3 regions of the Streptomyces sp. 5-10 genome follow, and region 3 is predicted to be linked to each of the others. Evidence: riboswitches for the same ligand, from Rfam matches in the RefSeq annotation. Region 3 holds a riboswitch; each other region holds the start of a gene.
What was found. A riboswitch is a leader RNA that binds a small molecule or an ion and turns the genes downstream of it on or off. The one in region 3 is predicted to bind cobalamin.
Positions count from the first base shown of each region.

Region 1: it holds a riboswitch for cobalamin, as region 3 does, so the genes downstream of both, IEJ02_RS17725 (cobalamin biosynthesis protein) here and IEJ02_RS13055 (CbtB domain-containing protein) in region 3, are expected to answer to the same signal.
Region 2: it holds a riboswitch for cobalamin, as region 3 does, so the genes downstream of both, IEJ02_RS26360 (ribonucleoside-diphosphate reductase subunit alpha) here and IEJ02_RS13055 (CbtB domain-containing protein) in region 3, are expected to answer to the same signal.

Region 1 covers NZ_JACVYG010000013.1:101,934-107,006, reverse strand. Annotated here, with positions in the region: gene IEJ02_RS17740 (class II aldolase/adducin family protein) at 1-471, opposite strand, end outside; gene IEJ02_RS17735 (inorganic phosphate transporter) at 822-2,078, shown strand; gene IEJ02_RS17730 (hypothetical protein) at 2,092-2,343, shown strand; cobalamin riboswitch at 2,486-2,703, shown strand; gene IEJ02_RS17725 (cobalamin biosynthesis protein) at 2,862-3,845, shown strand; gene IEJ02_RS17720 (cobyric acid synthase) at 3,842-5,073, shown strand, end outside.
Region 2 covers NZ_JACVYG010000026.1:58,877-63,949, reverse strand. Annotated here, with positions in the region: gene IEJ02_RS26365 (ribonucleotide-diphosphate reductase subunit beta) at 1-462, opposite strand, end outside; gene IEJ02_RS26360 (ribonucleoside-diphosphate reductase subunit alpha) at 480-2,882, opposite strand; cobalamin riboswitch at 3,019-3,172, opposite strand; gene IEJ02_RS26355 (GNAT family N-acetyltransferase) at 3,289-3,795, opposite strand; gene IEJ02_RS26350 (DUF7196 family protein) at 3,871-4,041, opposite strand; gene IEJ02_RS26345 (hypothetical protein) at 4,114-4,401, opposite strand; gene IEJ02_RS26340 (IPT/TIG domain-containing protein) at 4,906-5,073, shown strand, end outside.
Region 3 covers NZ_JACVYG010000008.1:131,640-136,712, reverse strand. Annotated here, with positions in the region: gene IEJ02_RS13070 (FAD-dependent monooxygenase) at 1-1,496, opposite strand, end outside; gene IEJ02_RS13065 (TetR/AcrR family transcriptional regulator) at 1,617-2,258, shown strand; gene IEJ02_RS13060 (CbtA family protein) at 2,355-3,116, opposite strand; gene IEJ02_RS13055 (CbtB domain-containing protein) at 3,138-3,359, opposite strand; cobalamin riboswitch at 3,398-3,525, opposite strand; gene IEJ02_RS13050 (alpha-L-fucosidase) at 3,639-4,925, opposite strand; gene IEJ02_RS13045 (DeoR/GlpR family DNA-binding transcription regulator) at 4,995-5,073, opposite strand, start outside.

The DNA.
Region 1 (5,073 bases), on a different contig from region 3:
CGCCTCGAGCATGGCGTCGGCCAGTTCGTCGGTTCCGTAGAGCGCGTACGGCGCGACGCGGACCGGGCCGCCGAGGGCGGCGGTCATGTAGTGGATCGCGGGGAGCTCGTCCACGAGCGTGGAGACGGCCGTGGCGTGGACGGCGTGGGTGTGGACCACGGCCTCGGCGTCGGTCTCCCGGTAGATCGCGAGGTGCATGGGCAGCTCGCTGGTGGGCTTCAGCGTGCCGAGGACCTGCTGTCCGTCCAGATCGACGGCGACGGCGTCCCTGGGGCCGAGCCGGTCGTAGGGGACGCCGCTCGGGGTCACCAGGACGGTGTCGCCGACCCGGGCCGAGACATTGCCCGAGGTGCCGACGACCAGGCCGTCGGCGGTGGTCCTGCGGGCCGTACTCACCACCTGCGTCCATGCCTGCCGCAGGGGATGGGTCAGCCGCGGCTGCGGCTGCCGCGTGGATCGCGACTGGGTCACCTGCCCTCACCTCCGGGGCCCGATCCTTCCAGGCGGCCGCCGGCCGCGCGGCGGCGGGACCGGAACGGGCGCGGCGGGCGACTACGGCCGCGCTTCGTGGGCACCCGGCTCCGGAAGGGTGAACGTGGGGGGACGGCGGGCGGCCGCGGGGGCGGCCCCGGGGCCCGCTCCGGCGGCTCTCGATCGCGCCTCAACTCCCGTACGACACGGGAACGTAGGCTGGAATTCACAGGGCCTTGGCGATCCCGCAACCATGTCACCCCGATGCCCTACTCAGTTCATCTCCCGTTCACCCTGTTTCCTTACGTTCACCGTGCCACTAACGACCTTCGAACTGATTGACCGGGTGTATGGAACACATCACGCTTCTCATCGGGATCGTGATCGTCACGGCCTTGGTGTTCGACTTCACGAACGGCTTTCACGACACGGCTAACGCCATGGCCACCACCATCTCCACGGGAGCACTCGGGCCCAGGGTGGCGGTGGCGATGTCGGCCGTCCTCAATCTCGTCGGCGCGTTCCTGTCCGTGGAGGTGGCCAAGACCATCTCCGGCGGGATCATCGACGAGGGATCCGGTATCCAGCCAGAAGTGATCTTCGCGGGACTCGTCGGCGCGATCCTGTGGAATCTGGTGACGTGGCTCGCCGGACTCCCCTCCAGTTCCTCGCACGCCCTGTTCGGCGGTCTGATCGGCGCCACGGTGGTCTCCGTCGGCCTGGACGGGGTCAACGGCGACGCGATCGTCATGAAGGTCCTGATCCCCGCCGTCGCCGCGCCGGTCGTGGCCGGCATCGCCACGCTGGCCGCCACCCGGCTCACCTACCGGCTCGGCCGCGACCGCTCCCCGGAGGACACCGCGAAGGGCTACCGCGCGGGGCAGATCGCCTCGGCCGCCCTGGTCTCCCTGGCCCACGGCACCAACGACGCCCAGAAGACGATGGGCGTGATCACCCTGGCGCTGGTCACCGGGAACGTGGTCGCGCCCGACTCCGACCCGCCGCTGTGGGTCATCGTCTCGGCGGGCCTGGCCATCGCGCTCGGCACCTACCTGGGCGGCTGGCGCATCATCCGCACCATGGGCAAGGGCATCACCGACATCCAGCCGCCGCAGGGCTTCGCCGCCCAGACCGGCGCCGCGACCGTCATCCTCGCCTCCTCCCACATCGGCTTCGCGCTGTCCACCACCCAGGTCTGCTCCGGCGCCGTCATGGGCGCGGGTGTCGGCCGTAAGGGCGCCGTGGTGCGCTGGTCGACCGCGGGCCGGATGGTGGTCGCCTGGGTGCTGACCCTGCCGGCCGCAGGTCTGGTGGCGGGCGCCGCCGCGCTCCTGGCCGACCAGGGGAACGCGGGCATCACGGCGGTGGCCGTGCTCGCCGTCCTGGCCTGCGGGGCGATCTGGATGCTGTCGCGCCGCAAGCCCGTGGACCACACCAACGTCAACGAGGTCGCCGCCCAGGAGCCGGTGGGCGCCGTCACGGCCGCACTGCGGTCCGTGGCCCCGCCGCCCGCCGGTACGGCGAGCGCCGCCCCCGAGGACGGCACCTCGGAGAACACGCCCGAGCAGACCCCCACCCCCGCCGCCGCGAGCAGCACCACCCGTTAAGGAGCCAGGAAACATGAACATCGACTGGGCGGCACTCGGCCAGGTCTTCGGCGTCAGCCTCGCGGTGACGGTCGGCATGGTGGGCGTCTTCACCCTGGGCATCGTCGGCACCTCCCGTAAGGCGACGCCGGAGCAGGGCGGCACGGCCGCCACCGTGCCCGGGGGCGCGGTGGACGGCTCCCCGCTCGCGCGCACCGGCGCGTACGCCTGCTTCGCGGTGTGCGCCGCGGTCGTGGCGTACGGCATCTATCTGATCGTCGCCTGAGGACGCCGCTTCCCCAAACCACCCACCGGCCGCCGGATGGTGGCGCTGACCAGCGCCGACCGTCCGGCGGCCGTCCTGTGAGGGGCGGTTGTCTGTGGGGCTCGGCACACTCGGGCGTGATGGGTCATATGCGAGTTGACGGCCATTCGCGGCCCATGGTGGACTTCCCGAGCCAAACGGCGGCAGGAGAGGAAGCCGGTGAGAATCCGGCGCGGTCCCGCCACTGTCACCGGGGAGCACCCTCCCATCGCCTGTATGGGGTCACGGCTCGTCCGTACGGTTCGTCGCGTACGCGGGGCTGGAAGACCGGGAGGGCCGCGGATCCGGGAGCCAGGAGACTCTCACCGCCGGTCACGTCGAACCAGGGCGAGGACCCTGAGTGAGGACATACCGCCATGCCCGGCACCGCCACGCCGCCAGCCCTCCCTGTCCGCTCCGGCTCTTCCGGCCCCTCCGGCCGATCCGCTTCCGTATCGCCTTCCGTATCGCCGCGCCGAGGCGTGACGGCGGCCTGACGGATGCGTGCCGACCACGCCTCGTTCGCGTGCGGCGCGGCCCTCGGCTTCCTCGGCGACCTCGCCACGGGTGATCCGCGCCGCGGCCATCCGGTGGCCGCGTTCGGGCGCGCCGCCGGGGCCGCCGAGCGCCGGCTGTGGCGCGACCACCGGGGCTACGGGGCCCTGCACACCGCGTTGTGCGCGGGCGGCGCGGCCGCCGGTGCCGCGCTGCTGACCCGCGCCGTACGGGGCCTCGGGGGCCGCCGTGGCGCGGAGGTCGCGCTGACCGCCGCCGCCACCTGGGCCGTGCTGGGCGGCACGAGCCTGGGCCGTGAGGCACGGGCCGTCGGCGGTGCGCTGGCCGCCGGGGACCTCGAGGCCGCCCGGGAGCGGCTGCCGCATCTGTGCGGCCGCGACCCGCAGGCGCTGGACGGGCCGCAGATCGCCCGCGCGGTGGTCGAATCGGTCGCCGAGAACACCTCCGACGCGGTCGTGGGCGCGCTGGTGTGGGGCGCCGTGGGCGGTGTGCCGGGGCTCATCGGCTTCCGCGCCGTCAACACCCTGGACGCCATGGTGGGCCACAAGTCGCCGCGCTACCGGCGGTTCGGCTGGGCGGCGGCCCGGCTGGACGATGTGGCCGGCTGGCCCGGTGCGCGCCTTACGGCTGCCCTGGCGACGCTCGCGGGCCCCGATCCGCGCGGTGCGTGGCGCGCCTGGCGGCGCGACGGCCGGCGCCATCCGAGCCCCAACGCGGGCCCGGTGGAGGCGTCCTTCGCGGGCGCGCTCGGCGTCCGGCTGGGCGGCACCCTCGCGTACGGCGGCCGGGTCGAGCACCGGCCGGTGCTCAACTCCGGCGGGCGGCCGGTGGAGTCGGCCGACATCGAGCGGGCGATACGGCTGTCGCGGTGCGTCGGCGTCCTGTCGCTCGGGGTGTCCGTAGCGGCCCGGCCGGTCCTGAGGGCGTTGACGGGGCGGCCCCGGGCCTTGGAAAGGGGCGGCGGATGAGCGGGATACGCGGTAAGGGCGGCACGGACGGTTCCGGGGCGCGCGGCGGGGGGCTGCTCGTCGCGGGCACGACCTCCGACGCGGGCAAGAGCGTGGTGACGGCCGGGATCTGCCGCTGGCTCGCCCGTAAGGGCGTCAGCGTGGCGCCCTTCAAGGCGCAGAACATGTCGCTCAACTCCTTCGTCACCCGGGAGGGAGCGGAGATCGGGCGGGCACAGGCCATGCAGGCCGCCGCCGCGCGCGTCGAGCCCAGCGCGCTGATGAACCCGGTCCTGCTGAAGCCGGGCAGCGACCGCAGCAGCCAAGTGGTGCTCCTGGGCAAGCCGGTGGGCGAGCTGAGCGCGCGCGGGTACTTCGGCGGGCCCGGAGCCCCCTCGCCCGGCGAGAGGCTCTCCACGGGGCGTGAGGCGCTGCTGGAGACCGTCACGGAGTGCCTGGAGGAGCTGCGGAGCGCCCATGACGCGGTGATCTGCGAGGGCGCGGGCAGCCCGGCCGAGATCAATCTGCGCCGCACCGACATCGTCAACATGGGGCTGGCGCGCGCCGCAGGGCTTCCGGTCGTGGTGGTCGGGGACATCGACCGCGGTGGCGTCTTCGCGTCCTTCTTCGGCACGACCGCGCTGCTGTCGGCGGCGGACCAACGGCATGTGGCCGCCTACTTGGTGAACAAGTTCCGCGGCGATGTGAGCCTTCTGGAGCCCGGCCTGGAGATGCTGCGCGGCCTCACCGGGCGCCCGACCGTCGGGGTGCTCCCGTTCGCCCACGGGCTGGGCATCGACGAGGAGGACGGGCTGCGGGTGTCACTGCGCGGCGCGGTGCGGGAGAGCGTCGTGGCGCCTCCTTACGGCGCGGACGTCCTGCGGATCGCGGTGGCCGCCGTGCCGCTGATGTCCAACTTCACGGACGTGGACGCGCTGGCGGCCGAACCGGGCGTGATCGTGCGGTTCGTGGACCGGCCCGAGGAGCTGGCGGACGCCGATCTGGTGGTGCTGCCGGGCACCCGGGGCACCGTAAGGGCGCTGGAGTGGCTGCGTGAGCGCGGGCTGGCCGACGCGATCGCCCGGCGGGCCGCCGAGGGCCGCCCGGTGCTGGGCGTCTGCGGCGGCTTCCAGGCGCTCGGGGAGCGCATCGAGGACGAGGTCGAGTCGAGGGCCGGGACGGTCGCCGGGCTCGGGCTGCTGCCGGTGCGGGTGCGGTTCGCGGCCGAGAAGACCCTGGCCCGGCCGGT
Region 2 (5,073 bases), on a different contig from region 3:
CCAGCGGAAGCAGAACTCCGCCTTCTCCCGGATGGAGGGGATGTTCTCGACGGCGGCGAAGGCCGCGGCGCGGTCGTCCGGGTCGGGGAGGTAGGTGTCCAGCAGCGTCAGATAGAACTGGACGTGCACCGCCTCCTCGAAGAGCTGCCGCGACAGATACAGCCGCGCCTCGGGGGAGTTGATGTGCTTGTAGAGCGTCAGCACCAGGTTGTTGGCCACGATCGAGTCGCCGGTCGCGAAGAAGGCGACCAGACGGCCGATCAGGTGCTGCTCACCGGGGGAGAGCTTGGCGAGGTCGGCGACGTCGGAGTGGAGGTCGACCTCCTCCACGGTCCAGGTGTTCTTGATCGCGTCGCGGTAGCGGTCGTAGAACTGCGGGTACCGCATCGGCCGCAGGGTCAGCTCGAACCCGGGATCCAGCAGGTTCTTGGTGTGGCCCGGCGCGGTGTTCACGGTGGTCATCTCGGATGCGGTGGGCATTACTGGCAGGCCTCGCAGGACTCGGGGTTTTCCAGGGAGCAGGCGATCGCGTCGGCCTCGGCCGGGGCCTCCTGCACGGGGAGGGGCGCGGGGGTGGCGGCGGCGCCACCCCGGGCGCTCTGGGCGATCCGGGTGGCCGGACGCGAGCGCAGGTAGTACGTGGTCTTGATGCCGCGCTTCCAGGCGTACGCGTACATCGAGCTGAGCTTGCCGATGGTCGGCGAGGCCATGAAGAGGTTCAGCGACTGGCTCTGGTCGAGGTACGGGGTGCGGGCCGCCGCCATGTCGATCAGGGCGCGCTGCGGGATCTCCCACGCGGTGCGGTACAGCTCCCGTACGTCCGCGGGCACCCAGGAGAAGTCCTGGACCGAGCCGTTGGACTCGCGCAGCGCCTCGCGGGTCTGGGCGTCCCAGACGCCCAGCTTCTTGAGGTCGTCCACCAGATAGGAGTTGACCTGGAGGAACTCCCCGCTGAGCGTTTCGCGCTTGAAGAGGTTGGAGACCTGCGGCTCGATGCACTCGTAGACCCCCGCGATGGAGGCGATGGTCGCGGTCGGCGCGATCGCCAGCAGCAGTGAGTTCCGCATCCCGGACTTCGCCATCCGCGCGCGCAGCGCCTGCCAGCGCTCCGGCCAGGTGGCCACCGCGTCCGGGTAGTGGTCCGGGTGCAGCACACCGCGCGCGGTGCGGGTCTCGGCCCAGGCGGGGTGCGGGCCGTGGCGCTCGGCGAGCTCGCAGGACGCCTCGTACGCGGCGAGCATGATGCGCTCGGAGATCCGCGTGGACAGCGCCGTGGCCTCGGGCGAGTCGAACGGCAGCCGCAGCCGGAAGAAGACGTCCTGGAGGCCCATGAGGCCCAGACCCACCGGGCGCCAGCGGGAGTTGGAGGCCCCGGCCTCCTCCGTGGGGTAGAAGTTGATGTCCACCACGCGGTCGAGGAAGGTCACGGCGGTGTGGACGGTGGCGTCCAGGCGCTCCCAGTCCAGCTGCCCGTCCTCGCCCAGGTGCGCGGCGAGGTTGACCGATCCGAGGTTGCACACGGCGGTCTCGCCGTCGTTCGTGACCTCCAGGATCTCGGTGCAGAGGTTGGAGGAGTGGACGACCCTGCCGGGCTCGGCGGTCTGGTTGGCGGTGCGGTTGGCGGCGTCCTTGAACGTCATCCAGCCGTTGCCGGTCTGCGCGAGGGTGCGCATCATCCGGGCGTACAGCTGGCGGGCCGGGACCTGCTTGACGGCCTTCCCCTCGGCCTCGGCCCTGCGGTACGCGGCGTCGAACTCCTCGCCCCACAGGTCCACCAGATCGGGCGCGTCCACCGGGGAGAACAGCGACCAGTCGGCGTCCGCCTCGACCCGGCGCATGAACTCGTCCGGGATCCAGTGGGCGATGTTGAGGTTGTGGGTGCGGCGGGCGTCCTCGCCGGTGTTGTCCCGCAGCTCCAGGAACTCCTCGAGGTCCGCGTGCCAGGTCTCCAGGTAGACACAGGCCGCGCCCTTGCGCCGGCCGCCCTGGTTGACGGCGGCCACCGAGGCGTCGAGCGTGCGCAGGAACGGCACGATGCCGTTGGAGTGCCCGTTGGTGCCCCGGATCAGCGAACCGCGCGCCCGGATGCGGGAGTAGGACAGGCCGATGCCGCCCGCGTGCTTCGACAGCCGCGCCACCTGGTGGTAGCGGTTGTAGATCGAGTCCAGCTCGTCCAGCGGCGAGTCCAGCAGATAGCAGGACGACATCTGCGGATGCCGGGTGCCGGAGTTGAACAGCGTGGGGGAGCTGGGCAGGTACGACAGCGTGCTGGTCAGCCGGTAGAGCTCGGCCACGTCCTCCAGCGCCCGCTCCGAGTGGTCCTCGGCGAGCCCGCAGGCCACGCGCAGCAGGAAGTGCTGCGGGGTCTCGATCACCTGACGGGTGAGGGGGTGGCGCAGCAGATAGCGGCTGTAGAGGGTGCGCAGCCCGAAGTAGCCGAAGCGGTTGTCGGCGCCGTCGGCCAGGGCCCGCTCCACCAGCGCGTCCAGCCGCTCGGCGTGGGCGGCGGCGAACTCCGCGGTGGAGTCGGCGAGCAGGCCCTCGCGGTGGCCCACCCGGACGGAGGCCGAGAAGGAGACCGCGCCCTGCCCGGCCGCCTCCTGCGTGATGGTGAGCGCCAGCAGCCGCGCCGCGAGCCGCGAGTACTCCGGCTCCTCGGCGATCAGCCCGGCCGCCGCCTCGGTCGCGAGGGCCCGCAACTCCGCCTCGTCCGAGCCGGGATGACGGCCGCGCAGGGCGGCGGCCGCGACCTTGCCGGGATCGGTGGCGGGCAGGTCGGCGGTGAGTCCGGTAAGGGTCCGTAGCAGGGCGGTCCCGGGCGCGTCGTCCGCTGCCTGAGAAGCCGCCTGCGCTGAAACCGGATCGGCGGGCGCGATGGTCACTGAGGTGCTCTCCCTCGCTGGGCTGGGGCCACGAGGGGTGGTGCGATGGGCGCGTACGGGCATGCCGATGCCGCACTCCTCGTACGCCGGGCACACCACGCAGCGTCCATCGGCCCAACCCTCGAGGCCGGGGGACGTGTTCACAGGGCCGTCGGCAGGTGCTCGGACTCACGGGCACGCCGAATTGAGCGCACACGTACACCGTTGCGGGACAGTTCCGGATTCCCACCGGATTCCCCTGCGGCGACAGCGAGCACGAGCATACATCTTGTGTCGGCCGACGCACGCGCCCCCATATCTTGTGTCGGAGCTGCGGAGTTTCGCATGAATGTGCTCATGCGTTCCGGAGGTGGCCCGTGACCTGGGGCGCGCGTCAGGCCATCACTTGGGCGTGTGGCGGCGGGCGTCACAGCTCCACGGTGAAGGCCCAGAGGGTGATGTCCGTCCCCGGCAGGGGCGCCCAGTCGCGCTCCGGGGCACGGACGAAACCCAGCCGCTCGTACAGGCGGTGGGCGGCGGTCATCGACCGCTGGCTGCTGATCACTATGCGCCGCAGGCCCAGTGCGCGGGCCCGGTCCAGGCAGGCTCGTACGAGTGCTTCGGCGGCGCCGCGTCGGCGCGACTCGGGGCGGACGGCCAGCATCCGGAACTCGCCCTCGCCGGGGCGGGCCAGCTCCGCGTACGCCCCGCCGTGCACGGCGAACGCCACGGCGCCCAGGACCTCGTCGCTGGCCGCGTCCGCCGCGACCAGCAGCTCGGCCTCGGCGGCCCGGCGGCGGGCGTCGCGCAGGGTGGCGAGATAAGGATCACTGTCCTCGAAGTCCAGGAGCCCGTCCCCCAGGTACACCTGCGCGGTGAGCTCCCCGATTCCGTCCAGTTCCTCGTCCCGCGCGTGCCTGATCGTGATATCCATGCCCGCAGTCTGCCGCAGGCCACTGACAGCCGGGTCGCCGTGCGCCGGGGGTGGGCGCCGGGGTGGTCCCCGGCGTCACTGGGTGACGGCGGTGATCACTCCGGTGGAGCCCGCGCGCTGGTTGGCGGCGTCGGCCTCCTGGTAGGTGACGTAGCGCCGGACCGTGCCGTCCGGCAGCGTCAGCTCATAGACGACAACGGGTTGGGGCGGCCATTGGGGTGCGTTTCCGCCGCAGTTGCAGGCCATTGTTCCCTGCCTTTCCCTCGGGACGTTGTGGGGCGTTGTGGAGGGTGTGGGGGGGTGTGGGGGGTGTGGGTGTCAGTCCAGCCACCGCGAGGCGACACCGGCCAAGTAGGAGAGCGTCAGGGCGGTGGCCGGGAGGTCGAACCACGCGGTGGTGTGCAGCAAGGAGGCGTAGGCGGCGATGGCGGCGGCCACCCATGTGCTGGTGCACCAGCCGCAGTTGACCAGGTAGGAGGCGCGGGAGTCGTCGCCGAAACGGTCGGCGACCCAGATCCGGAACCCCGCCGCCAGGGTGTCCTTGGTGATGAAGCGGGTGATCCGGCAGGTGGTGCCGAGGGCGAGAAGGAACGCGGCGAGGCTCATCGGATCGTTTCCTCCCCGGGTGGTCATACGGGGGTCGGCACGGCCGATGTCACGGATGGGTCGGCACTGCCGATGTCACTCATTAGAGGCATGACGAGCGACGGCAAGCCATACCCCTCGGCATGCATTCGCCCGAATAGCCGAGCGCTTGTCATACAAGCTCGGCGCCACACGCGCCCTGATGCGCCAAACGAGTGATGGCCGCCGTGAGGGCCTTGAGCGACGCCGAGGGGCGTGGATAACTGGAAACGTGGCCGGCCGCCGAGGCTGCCCCATACCTCGTCGGCCGTCCCAGGAGCCGGGCGTCCGCCCCGTGGCTTCACCCTCATCCGCGCATCGCCCCGCGCGCCCTTGACCGGCTGCCCGGCAGCTCCCCGTTCCTCCGGTGGCGGCCTGTCCCAGAACCGCGCGGCGACGACGAGGCGTTGACCGGCGGTGTGTGCTCACGTCCGTCGGCACGCCGTCGGCGCACCTCACCCGAACCCTTCCCCGGGAGGACCGACCATGACTTCGACCGCACTCGCGACCGCCGCCGCCAACGCCGCCGCCGCCGCCAACGCCGCCAACACCGCCACCGCCGCCAACGCGGGCTACTGGCCGCCGGTGGGGCCGCCGACGCTGCTCGCCGTGGTGCCCGACTCGGGCCCCGCCGCCGGTGGCAACTACGTCCGG
Region 3 (5,073 bases):
AGCCCGCTCTCGATGGTGGCGAGCAGGGTCTCGCCGCGGTCGGCCGAGGTGTCCGCCGCCCAGCACACATAGCCGTCGGGGCGGATGAGCAGGGCGGCGGCGCCCAGGTCGGCGGCGCAGGTGGCCCGGACGAGGTCGACGCGTGGCGGGAGCCGGAGGCCGTCCGGGACGGCTCCGGCCAGATCGAGCAGAACGGCGTGGCCCGTGCCGAACAGCGCCGACAGCCGGGTGGCACCGGCCTCCGTGACCAGGTCGGCGTCCGGCACGCGCTGCCCGGTGAGGGGATGCTCGCCGGGCAGTTCGTAGCGCAGCGAGAGGCCGGACATCAGTCCCGCGAGGTGGCGGTTGGCGTCGGGCAGCCGCAGCAGGTCGATGACGATGTCACGCAGGGCGGCCACGTCCTCGCTCGGGTTCGTGTCCGCCAGGACCCGCTGGGCCGACGTGTGATGCAGGACCTGGGCCGCGACCGGGTGCCGTTCGGCGTGGTAGCTGTCCAGGAGCCCGCTCGGCGCCCGGTCCTGGACGACCGCGGCCAGTTTCCAGCCGAGGTTGATCGCGTCCTGCATACCGAGGTTGAGCCCCTGGCCGCCCAGCGGCGGATGGATGTGGGCGGCGTCGCCCGCGAACAGCACGCGGCCCACGCGGTACCGCTCCAACTGTCGCGTGGCATCGCTGAAGCGCGAGGCGTTCTCCACGGCCCCCAGGGTGGTCTCCTCGCCGTACACCTCCCGCAGCGCGGTGGCGATCTCCTCACGGGTGACGGGGGCGTCGCGGGCGGTGTCCGCCTGGTCCGCGCGCCCGAAGGTGAAGCGGTAGAGGTCACCGCCGACCGGGACCAGCATGGCCCAGTAGTCGCCCACACGACGGGTCATAGTGCTGATGTGCCCCATCCGCTTCGGCACCAGCGAGGACACCGCGGTCAGCCGGATGTCGGTCAGCACCGCCTGATGGGTCCCGGCCCGCCCGGGAAACGGCAGCTCGAGCAGTTTGCGCACCGTGCTGTGGCCGCCGTCGCACGCCACCAGATAGCGCGCCCGCACCCGCAGGCCGTCCGCCGTCACGGCGACGCCGTCCTCGTCCGCCTCGACCTCCGAGACGGCGGTGGAGCGCCGTATCCGCGCGCCCGCGGCGGTCGCCCGCTCCTCCAGCACCTCCTCGATCTTCCACTGGGGGATGGCGATGGGGCCGTTGTGCCTGGTCTGCCAGGGGGTGCAGTCCAAGGGCACGGGCAGCAGCGCGAAGTGCCCGCCGACCGGGTCACGCGGGGTGGCGCGCCGCAGCATGGGCTCCAACAGCCCGCGCGACTCCAGCAGTTCGGCCGTACGGGGCTGGATCGCGCCGCCCTTCACCTGCTCGACGCGCTGGTCCAGCTTCTCCAGGACCAGGGTCCGGGCCCCGGCCAGCGCCAGCTCGTACGCCAGCATCAGCCCGGTCGGGCCGGCACCCGCGATGACGACGTCGGTCGTGCTCTCCGTCATCCCCGTCTCCTCCGTCATCCCCGTCTCCTCCGTCTTCTCCGTCGACACGCTCACTCCTCCTCGATTCCTCGCCTCGGTCTATATGTATACCAGGTGCAGAAATCTCCTGGGGGCAATTGCTCTGCTACGGTGGGCGCCGTGGACGGCAAGCCAGGGCTACGGGAGCGGAAGAAGCAGCGGACCCACGCCACGATCTCCGAGGCGGCGATCACGCTCTTCCTCGAACACGGCTTCAACCAGGTCTCGGTGGCCCAGGTGGCCGAGGCGGCCGAGGTGTCCAAGCGCACGCTCTTCGCCTACTTCCCGGCGAAGGAAGACCTCGTGGTGCACCGCCTCGCCGACCACGAGACCGAAAGCGCCCGCGTCGTACGGGCCCGCCCGCCCCGCACCGCCCCGCTGACCGCGCTGCGCGAGCACTTCCTCAAGGGCCTGCGCGAACGGGACCCGGTCACCGGGCTCAACGACCATCCCCAGATCCTGAAGCTCACCCGGATGATCCTCGACACACCCTCGCTGGTGGCCCGGATGGAGCGGTTCAAGGCCGGTGCCGAACGCGCGCTCGCGCAGGCGCTGCGGGAGACGGCGGACACCCCGGAGCTCACCGCGCGGCTGGCCGCCGTCCAGATCGTCGCCGTCCAGTGGTCACTGGCACAGGACAACGCCGAACGCGTGGCATACGGGGAACCGGCCGACGAGCGCTACGCGGGTGCGGTGGCCGACGCGGAGCACGCGTTCGCGCTGCTGGAGAACGGACTGCGGCACCCGCCCCCGCGAACGTGACGACAGGCGGTTCAGGGGAGCGGACGTGCCCGCACAACGCGAGAGGGCCCGCGGACGGTTCCGCGGGCCCTCGTGCGTCTCGGCATGGACAGATGGTCAGTTCGGGGCGGCCGCCATCGCCCTGCTCTCCTCGGCCTTCGCGGGCTTGGGGTTCAGCATCCGCTCGGCGAGCTCGCCGAAGAGGAGGCCGAAGCCACCCCACAGGATGATCTGCATGGCGAGGGCGGACAGCCGGAACCGCCACAGGACGGTGGCCGGGAAGTCCGCCGGTACCTCGTTGATGACGGGCAGGAAGGCGTACGCCAGCCCGATGACGACGGCGAAGGCGGCAACCGCGGCGACGGTCGCGTACCAGGTGCCCAGCTTCGGGGCGAGCCGCTTGCCGAGGATGGTGGCGGCGATCGCGAGGAGCACGCTGAGCACCATCATCAGGAAGTACAGCGTCGTCCGCTTGCCGATGGTGTCGCCGTTGCCGACGGCGGGCGGGTTGGCCGGGTACTTCAGGAACGGCACGACATAGACCGCGAGCAGCGCACAGCCGGACAGCAGCAGCGCGGTGGCCCGCGGGGTGAAGCGGCCGACGCGGCCGAGGGCGACGCAGTAGGCGAGGGCGGCGATGCCGCCGAACGCGATCCCGTAGATCAGCACACCGGTGGCCAGACCGGCGGTGGACTGCAGACTACGGGAGACGATCTCGACCTCGTGCTCGTGCGCGGGGGCGTGGGCCTCCTCGAAGCCGATCGCGCGGTCGACGTTCGGCTCACCGAGGAAATAGGCGGCGATCAGGGCGAGCACACCGGCACCAAGACCGGCGAGCATGCCCCGCACCAGCAGGTTTCTTACTGTTGCGGAGTTCATGGGCGTGCGGCGTCCCTCGCGTCAGTGGCAGGGGAAGCCGAGAAGATGGCGGGCGTCATGCACCCACTCGTGGACGCCCGCGCCGGAGACGACCGCGGTGGCGCCCTGCTCGGCGCCGACGAAGTACAGCAGGACCAGCATCAGGATGCCGAAGAAGACGGCCCAGGGAGCTATCGCCTTCAGCGGCAGCGGGGCGGGGAGGGCGGGAGTGGTGGCAGTCGGCTGGGCGACATGCTGCGCCATGGCAGTGGCCTCCTTGCGGGAGTTCGCGTCCCATCTCGGTGGTGCACAGGACGATGGCCGCGGGTCTGACTCACGGGACGTCCCCTTCGGATACGTCCCGTTCACAGTGGCGCGACCGTGCCGGATTCCCACCGGCTTCCGTCAGGCCATCGTCGATATCGCATCGACGGTACCGCGTGTCGGATCCCTGGCCAAGACCGGCCACCTGGTGAGACGTCGGCAGCGGCGCGGGCCGCTTCTGAGCTCACCGGAGGCAAGGGCGCGCGCCCCGATCACGTGTCAGGTGCCCTGGCGCAGGAACAGTTCCACCACCGGTACCGCGACATCGGGGCGGACGACCGGGAGGGTCAGGGTCAGGGTGCCCGGCGGCTGGCCGCCGAGGCCGGTGTTCTGCGCCTTGATCGACGGGTCGATCTCGCGGTACCTGATCTCGGAGGCGTCGTGCAGGAACTGCGCGTACTCGACCTTGCCCGCCAGGTCCGGCAGGTGGACATGGCCGAAGGGCCAGGTGAAGAGGTGCAGATAGAGGCGGTTGCCGCGCTGGGTGTAGCGGGTGTCGACCGGGGCGCGGTACGCGGAGGGGCCTGCGCCGTGGATGGAGCGCTGGTGGCGGGCCATCCACGCCCCGATCCCCTCCAGCGTGGCGAGGGCGGTGGCGTCGAAGTCGCCGCGTCCGGTCGGGCCGACGTTCAGCAGCATGTTGCCGTTCTTCGAGACGCCGTCGACGAGCATCCGGACCAGCAGGTCGACCGGTTTCACCTGGAGGTTGTCGCGGTCGTAGCCCCAGCTGCCGTTGAGGGTCTGGCACGCCTCCCACACCACCGGCTGCCCGTCGACCTCCATGGGCTTGTCGGGCTGGTACTGCTCGGGGGTGACGAGGTCGCCGGGGACGGCGAGCCGGTCGTTGACGATGATCTCGGGCTGCAGCCTGCGGGTGAGCGCGAGGAGTTCCTCCGAGCCCCACTCCTCCTTGCCCTTGCCGTTCCACACGTCGTGGTGGTCGTCGTCCTTGTACGAGAAGTCGTAGAAGAGGTAGTCGATGGTGCCGTAGCCGGTCAGCAGCTCCTCCACCTGGCCGTGCAGATAGGCGCGGTAACGGGCCATGTCGCGGCCCTCGTTGAGCCGCTTGATCTCCTCCGGCGGGTCGTCCCGGCGCGGGTGGAGGCCGTCGATGACGAAGTCCGGGTGGTGCCAGTCGATGAGCGAGTGGTAGAAGCCGACGCGCAGCCCCTCGGCGCGCACGGCCTCGACGAACTCGGCGACGAGGTCCTTGCCGATCGGGGTGTTCATCGAGGTGTAGTCGGTGAGCTTGGAGTCCCACAGGCAGAAGCCGTCGTGGTGCTTGGTCGTGAGCACCATGTACTTCATTCCGGCGCGCTTGGCGGACCGGGCCCATGCGCGGGGGTCGAAGAGGTCCGGTTCGAAGTGGCGGAAGTAGCGGTCGTAGTCCTCGTCCGTGATGCGTTCGCGGTTCTTCACCCACTCGTGGCGGGCGGGCAGGGCGTACAGGCCCCAGTGGATGAACATGCCGAAGCGGTCTTCGGTGAACCAGGCGGGGAGGGCCATCGAGGGGGATTCCTTTCCCAGAAAAGAGGAGGCGCACGGGGGTGAAAACGACGTGATGTTCACGTGACATCACCGAGGGACGATGCGCACATCGACGCCGCGCTCGCGCAGCCCGCGCACCTCCCCGGCCGGTGCCGCGTCGTCCACC